Linked DNA regions of Bradyrhizobium sp. WD16. Each later gene encodes a partner of the first gene's protein in a complex. Links are inferred from orthologs where the notes say so. Each region holds a gene or a part of one and is shown on either strand. Other genes may lie near its edges.

What was found.
Region 2: the proteins of uvrB (region 1) and DB459_RS14950 are in contact, whole or in part, in a crystal structure (PDB 7EGT), measured with the Thermus thermophilus proteins. The link is inferred for Bradyrhizobium sp. WD16 from one-to-one orthologs. Residues at the interface, in WP_096411307.1 of Thermus thermophilus: Glu23, Leu25, Arg26, Asp27, Gly28, Glu29, Arg30, Phe31, Arg55, Glu326, Asp327, Phe328, Glu379, Ser382, Gln383, His398, Gly400, Arg401; in WP_096412145.1 of Thermus thermophilus: His654, Arg656, Phe657, Gln666, Asp668, Glu669, Lys680, Arg681, Leu682, Ser683, Lys685, Tyr686, Ala687.

The regions. Positions count from the first base shown.
Region 1 is NZ_CP028908.1:2,857,921-2,861,586, forward strand. What follows is about bases 217-3,569. They hold uvrB (excinuclease ABC subunit UvrB), read right to left. Parts: upstream 3,183-3,569; coding sequence 417-3,182; downstream 217-416. Other genes in these bases: DB459_RS13280 (nuclear transport factor 2 family protein), read right to left, coding at 217-233; DB459_RS13290 (glutathione S-transferase N-terminal domain-containing protein), read left to right, coding at 3,437-3,569. In the rest of the region: more of DB459_RS13280, read right to left, coding at 1-216; more of DB459_RS13290, read left to right, coding at 3,570-3,666. UniProt on the Escherichia coli protein: The UvrABC repair system catalyzes the recognition and processing of DNA lesions. A damage recognition complex composed of 2 UvrA and 2 UvrB subunits scans DNA for abnormalities.
Region 2 is NZ_CP028908.1:3,232,911-3,236,333, forward strand. Bases 144-3,253 are described here. They hold DB459_RS14950 (ATP-dependent helicase), read right to left. Parts: upstream 2,886-3,253; coding sequence 402-2,885; downstream 144-401. Other genes in these bases: DB459_RS14945 (hypothetical protein), read left to right, coding at 144-301; DB459_RS14955 (DUF1328 domain-containing protein), read left to right, coding at 3,203-3,253. Outside these bases: more of DB459_RS14945, read left to right, coding at 1-143; more of DB459_RS14955, read left to right, coding at 3,254-3,397; DB459_RS14960 (thioesterase family protein), read right to left, coding at 3,411-3,423. UniProt on the Escherichia coli protein: A helicase with DNA-dependent ATPase activity. Unwinds DNA duplexes with 3'-5' polarity. Translocates on single-stranded DNA with 3'-5' polarity. Initiates unwinding more efficiently from a nicked substrate than double-stranded DNA.

The DNA.
Region 1 (3,666 bases):
ATCGTTGCCACCCGCAGTCCATCGGCGGCGATGAAGCGCAAGACGTGGCGGCGCTGGGTGAAGCGCTGCTGCTGGATGCGAATGATTTCGCCGAGCCAGGCGCGGCCCTGCTTCAAGCCGAGATGCGGAAACAGATCCACGGGCGCATGCGTGAGCGAACTCACCCCCTCATGACAACATGCCTCGGCACCGGCGATGTCGCCGGCGTAGAAGGCATCCAGAAACTTGATCACGCATTCGCGCGCTGACCGTGTCGACATCGACGAACCGAACCCTTGGTCTGAGATCCGGGCTCGACATCGGACAGATCGCTGCGACGATCAAGTTCAATACCAGTAAAATGTTACCGATCGTGCAGGATGACGGCGCCGCCAGCGAGATTAACGTTATTGCCATGCCGACAATTGGACGCACAATTAGCGCTTCTTGAATCTTCCGCGCTGGCCGGGTGCGCCGCCCGACGAACGCGGCGCGTTGCCTGGACGCCAGGGACGCGATTCCGGCCCGGGCCCCATCTCATCGAGGTCGGGCTTGCGCGCGCGTGATGACCGCGGCGGCAGATTGGCTGCGTCGCCATATTTGCGCGCGCCGCCATAGGCACCGGCCTTGCCGGCGACGACGCGCTGCTTGACGGTGGGATCGTCGACCACGGCGAGTTCGGTGGCGCGCAGGCGCTTCACCTCGTCGCGCAGTCGCGCCGCCTCCTCGAAGTTGAGATCGGCGGCCGCTTCCCGCATGCGGGTTTCGAGGTCGGCGAGCACCGCCTCGAAATTGTGGCCGATGCTGACGACGTCGTCGGCGAGGCCGGCTTCGCCGACGTCCACCAGCACGTGGTCGCGCTCGTAGACGCTGTTGAGGATATCGCCGATCGACTTCTTCACGCTTTCGGGTGTGATGCCGTTGGCGACATTGTAGGCGATCTGCTTCTCGCGGCGGCGGTCGGTCTCGGCGATGGCGCGCTCCATCGAACCGGTCATCTGGTCGGCATAGAGGATCACCTTGCCGTCGACGTTGCGCGCGGCACGGCCGATCGTCTGGATCAGCGAGGTCTCGCTGCGCAGGAAGCCTTCCTTGTCGGCATCGAGAATGGCGACCAGCGCGCATTCGGGAATGTCGAGGCCCTCACGCAGCAGATTGATGCCAACCAGCGCGTCGAATGCGCCGAGGCGCAGGTCGCGAATGATCTCGATGCGCTCGATGGTATCGATGTCGGAATGCATGTAGCGCACCCGGATGCCCTGTTCGTGCAGGTATTCGGTGAGATCCTCCGCCATGCGCTTGGTCAGCACGGTGACGAGGCTGCGATAGCCCGCCACCGCGGTGGCACGGACCTCGCCCACCAGGTCGTCGACCTGGGTGCGTGCGGGGCGGATGTGGACGGGCGGATCGGTCAGGCCGGTTGGACGGATCACCTGCTCGACGAACACGCCGCCGCTCTCGTTCAGCTCCCAGCCGGAGGGCGTCGCCGACACCGCGACCGACTGCGGCCGCATCGCGTCCCATTCCTCGAAACGCAGCGGGCGGTTGTCCATGCAGGACGGCAGACGGAAGCCGTATTCGGCGAGCGTCGCCTTGCGGCGGAAATCGCCGCGGAACATGGCGCCGATCTGCGGCACGGTGACGTGGCTCTCGTCCATGAAGACGAGGGCGTTGTCCGGCACGTATTCGAACAGCGTCGGCGGCGGCTCGCCCGGCCTGCGGCCGGTGAGATAGCGCGAATAATTCTCGATGCCGGCGCAGCTGCCGGTCGATTCCATCATCTCCAGATCGAAGGTCGTGCGCTGTTCGAGCCGCTGGGCCTCCAGCAGCCGGCCCTGGGCGTTGAGCTGGTCGAGCCGCAGCTTCAATTCGGCCTTGATGCCCTTGATGGCCTGGAGCAGCGTCGGCCGCGGCGTGACGTAGTGCGAGTTGGAATAGACCTTGATGAATTCCAGCTCGTCGCTCTTGTGGCCGGTGAGCGGATCGAACTCCTCGATGCTCTCGACGGTGTCGCCGAACAGGTTGACGCGCCAGGCGCGGTCTTCGTAGTGCGCCGGGAAGAGGTCGATGGTGTCGCCGCGGACGCGGAAGGTGCCGCGGCTGAAGTCGGCGCTGGTGCGCTTGTATTGCAGGGCGACGAGGTCGGCGATGATCTGCCGCTGGTCGATGCGATCCCCCCTCTTCAGCGCGAAGGTCATCGCCGTATAGGTCTCGACCGAGCCGATACCGTAGATGCAGGACACCGAGGCGACGATGATGACGTCGTCGCGCTCGAGCAGGGCGCGGGTTGCGGAGTGCCGCATCCGGTCGATCTGCTCGTTGATCGACGAATCCTTCTCGATATAGGTGTCGGTGCGAGGAACGTAGGCTTCCGGCTGGTAATAGTCGTAATAGGAAACGAAGTACTCGACGGCGTTGTCGGGGAAGAAATTCCTGAACTCGCCGTAGAGCTGGGCGGCCAGCGTCTTGTTGGGCGCGAGGATGATCGCCGGGCGCTGCGTCGCCTCGATCACCTTGGCCATGGTGTAGGTCTTGCCCGAGCCGGTGACGCCGAGCAGGACCTGGGTGCGGTCGTTGCGCTCGATCCCTTCCACCAGATCCTTGATCGCCTGCGGCTGGTCGCCCCTGGGCACGAATGGCGACTTGATCTCGAAGCGGACGCCGCCTTCGGATTTTTCCGGGCGCGGCGGCCGGTGCGGTGTCCACACCTGCAGGCTGCCGTCGCCTCTGCGGAACTCCGGCCGGCCGTCGCGGATCAACGCTTCCAGTGCCTCGGCGGTGGCCTTGACGCCGAGTGCCTCCATCTTGTTGCGCGCCGGCCGCGCCAGCGTGTCGTCGTCCTCGACGTCGAGGCCGAGTTGGCGGGCGAGCTCCGGATCCATCACCGGCACCGTGGCGGTGGTGCCGTAATTGGCCTGGGGCGCTTCGCCGAAACCGTCGCCACCGGGCAGACCAGACGGCTGGCCCTGCGCGGCCTTGGTCGAGGCGCGGGCGCGATGCACTGCCGCCTCGCTGTCGCGGCGGTCGCGCGACGTCTCCGGCGGCGGCTGCAGGCCGGTCTGCGAGCCGACGCCGCTTTCGCCGCGATTGATCGCGGGATTGAGCAATTCGGCCAGGGCCGGCGCGATCGGCTGCACGTCTGGACGATGCGCCTTGGACTTCGGCGTCCGCGGCGTCTTGTTCTTGTCGGAGGGGGCTGCCATGGCGCCAATATGGGTCCAATCGCCGGGCTTTGAAAGTCTGCCTGCGAAGGATGGGGACACCCGCCGAATGCGCAACCCGATGGAACTTGGCCCCGCTCGAAAGGCGCCAGGCGCCCGCTCATCGCGACGGGCGCGAACCGTCTCCTCGCCGCGCACTCCTGCGCAGCAGCTGCGGGATTGACTTCGCCGGCCGAATTGAGTGAAGTGCCGCCAGTTGCATGCAAACGCATGAAGTTTGCCGGAGGACCATGCCGATGATCGACCTGCATTACTGGCCGACCCCGAACGGCCACAAGATCACGATGTTTCTCGAGGAGACGGGCCTGCCCTACAAGATCATTCCGGTGAACATCGGCGCCGGCGACCAGTTCAAGCCGGAATTTCTGGCGATTGCGCCCAACAACCGCATGCCGGCGATCGTCGATCACGCGCCGGTGGACGGCGGCAAGCCGGTCGCGATCTTCGAATCGGGAGCGATCCTCAC
Region 2 (3,423 bases), 370 kb from region 1 along the record:
TCGCAACCTTGAGGGGAAGAGCTGCCTCGACACGCGGCCGGTGCCGGCCCGCTGGCCCGTGATGGCGGCCTTCGCGGCGTTGACGCTGTTGGCGCTCCCGCACCTCGCGCAGGCCCAGGGTATCGTTGGCGGTGCCGAGGAGGGTGTTCGCCGCGGCAATCGGGCAGCCGGGCCGGTTGGCGGCGTTGTCGGCGGTGCCGTCGGCGGTGCCGTCGGTGGTGTGGTCGGCGGGGTCAAGGGCGTGCTCGGCGTGCCGGACCGGCGCTATCACCACCGTCGCCGCTATCATCGCCATTACTGATCCGGAGCCATCGACGCGAGACGAGCCGCCGCCTGAGGGCGGCGGCTGTCGTGGCCGATGCGGGAGCCGTTCCGGAGGATTTGGGGTACCGGCGTGAAATTTAAGCCCGCTGCACGAAGCTGTCGACGACGCGCTTCTCGCCGGCCTTGTCGAAGGCGATGGTCAGCTTGTTGCCGTCGACCACGGTGACCTTGCCGTAACCGAACTTCTGGTGAAAAACGCGGTCGCCGCGTGAATAGTCGGATTGGGTGCCGGTGGATTTCGCCACCAGTTCGCCCTCGATCGTCGTCGGCGCGCGCTTGTTGCGCCAGGAGCCGAAGGGCGCCTCGCCGCCGGACGTTTCCGTAAAACCGCCGGGCTTGCCCCGTCCGCGTTGCGCGCGTTGCCAGCCGGGCGTCTCGTAAGTCGAGCCGAAGCTCTCCATGGCGTCGAAGCGCGATGCGCCGTAACCGCCGGCGCCGCCCCAGCCGCCGCCCCCCTTGCTCTCGGTGATCTCGACATTGTCGGCCGGCAACTCGTCGAGGAAACGCGACGGCACGGTGGTGGACCAGGAGCCGTGGATGCGGCGGTTGGTGGCAAAATAGATCTTGGCGCGGCGGCGGGCACGGGTGATGCCGACATGGGCGAGACGGCGCTCCTCCTCCAGCCCGGCACGGCCCTGATCGTCGAGGGCGCGCTGATGCGGAAACAGGCCTTCCTCCCAGCCCGGCAGGAAGACGGTGTCGAATTCGAGCCCCTTGGCCGAGTGCAGCGTCATCACCGACACCGCGTCCTCTTCCGCGCTGCCCTCGCGATCCATCACCAGCGAGATATGCTCGAGAAAGCCCTGCAGGTTCTCGAATTCCTCCATGGAGCGCACCAGCTCCTTGAGGTTTTCGAGGCGACCGGCGGCATCCGCCGAACGGTCCTTCTGCCACATTTCGGTGTAGCCGCTCTCGTCGAGCACGACCTCGGCGAGTTCAGTGTGGCTCACCACCTCGCTCTGGCTGCGCCAGCGATCGAAACTCGCGATCAGGTCGCGCAGCGAGCCGCGGGCCTTCGGCTTGAGCTCGTCGGTCTCGATCACCGCGCGGGCGGCGGCGGTGAGCGGCACGCGGCGCTTGCGGGCGTGGTCGTGCAGGAGCTGCACGGTGGCGTCGCCGAGGCCGCGCTTGGGCACGTTGACGATGCGCTCGAAGGCGAGGTCGTCGGCGGGCGAATTGATCACCCGCAGATAGGCCAGTGCGTCGCGGATTTCGGCGCGCTCGTAGAAGCGCGGGCCGCCGATGACGCGATAGGGCAGGCCGAGGGTGACGAAGCGGTCTTCGAATTCGCGCATCTGGAACGAGGCGCGGACCAGGATCGCGATCTCGTTGAGGGGATGCCCCTTGCGCTGCAGCTCCTCGATCTCCTCGCCGATGCCGCGTGCTTCCTCCTCGGAATCCCAGGAGCCGGTGACGGTGACCTTCTCGCCGTCCACGTCCTCGGTCCGCAGCGTCTTGCCGAGGCGGCCCTCGTTGTGGGCGATCAAATGCGAGGCGGCGGCGAGAATGTGACCGGTCGAGCGATAATTGCGCTCGAGGCGGATCACCCGGGCGCCGGGAAAATCGTGATCGAAGCGGAGGATGTTGTCGACCTCGGCGCCGCGCCAGCCGTAGATCGACTGGTCGTCGTCGCCGACGCAGCAGATGTTCTTGGGGGCATTCCTGGGCGGTTCGGCGGGTGTCGTCTCCGCCGGCAGCGCGGCGCCAGCCATCTCGCCGGCCAGCGCCGGCGACGACGGCCGCGCCGAAGGTGTCTGGGACAGGAGCCGCAGCCACAGATACTGGGCGACGTTGGTGTCTTGGTACTCGTCGACCAGAATGAATTTGAAGCGGTTCTGATAGCTCCGCAGCACATCGGGATGTTCGCGGAACAGGCGGATGTTCTCCAGCAGCAGATCGCCAAAATCGGCGGCGTTGAGGATCTTCAGCCGCTCCTGATAGGTGGTGTAGAGCTTGCCGCCCTTGCCGTTGCCGAATACGGCGGCTTCGCCGGCCGGCACCTGCGACGGCGTCAGTCCGCGGTTTTTCCAGCCGTCGATCAGTCCGGCGAGCATGCGCGCGGGCCAGCGCTTGTCGTCGATATTCTCGGCCTGCAGCAGCTGCTTGAGCAGCCGGATCTGGTCGTCGGTGTCGAGGACCGTGAAGTTCGACTTCAGCCCGACCAATTCGGCATGACTGCGCAGGATGCGGCCGCCGATGGAATGGAAGGTGCCGAGCCACGGCATGCCTTCGACCGCCTGGCCGAGCATCTGGCCGAGGCGGTGCTTCATTTCACGCGCCGCCTTGTTGGTGAAGGTCACCGACAGGATCTCGCCGGGGCGGGCGCGGCCGAGCATGAGGATATGGGCGATCCGGGTGGTCAGCACCCGCGTCTTGCCGGTGCCGGCGCCGGCCAGCACCAGCACCGGCCCGTCCAGCGTCTCGACTGCGGCGCGCTGTTCGGGATTGAGCGCAGTCAGATATTGCGGCGCCGCCGCCGCGCGGGCGCGCGCGGCGATTCCCCCGGCCTGGGGCTGGTGAACGGGCGCCGCGATCGGGCGAGAGGGAGCTGGTTCGGTCATGCGAATCGGATACTCGCCACTGTGGCACCGTCGCCGCCGGCCAGCCAGCGGCCGGAGCGGCGCCGGGTCGGCGTCGGATCTGGACCCCTGATATAGGGAGGGTGGGCCATCGCGGACAGCGTGCCGGCGGTGTTGCCGGGCGCCAGGGACGCGGAAAGAATGGTTTTCCGCAGAAATCGCGTCGGAAACGAGGCGCAGGCCGGCCCAACCGCCTCTTCGTGGCCCTGGCCGGTCTCGCGGGAACGTTTGTTCCGGGCCGCGGTTGCTCCTGTGTGGGCCGCGCCGACCGGCTGGATCGGCCGACAGGGACCACCAAAATGCTGGGCTGGATCGCGATACTGCTGATCGTGGCAGCCATAGCCGGCTTTCTCGGCCTCACGGGTCTCGCCGGCCATGCGATCCATCTCGCCAAGGCGATTTTCTTCGTCGCCATCGTGCTGTTTCTGATCGTCGCCGTGATCAGCCTGGTGCGCGGCCGCACCCGGCTGCCGCGCCGCCATCCGGTCGAATAGCGTCTCCTCGGGCTCACCTCGCCGGC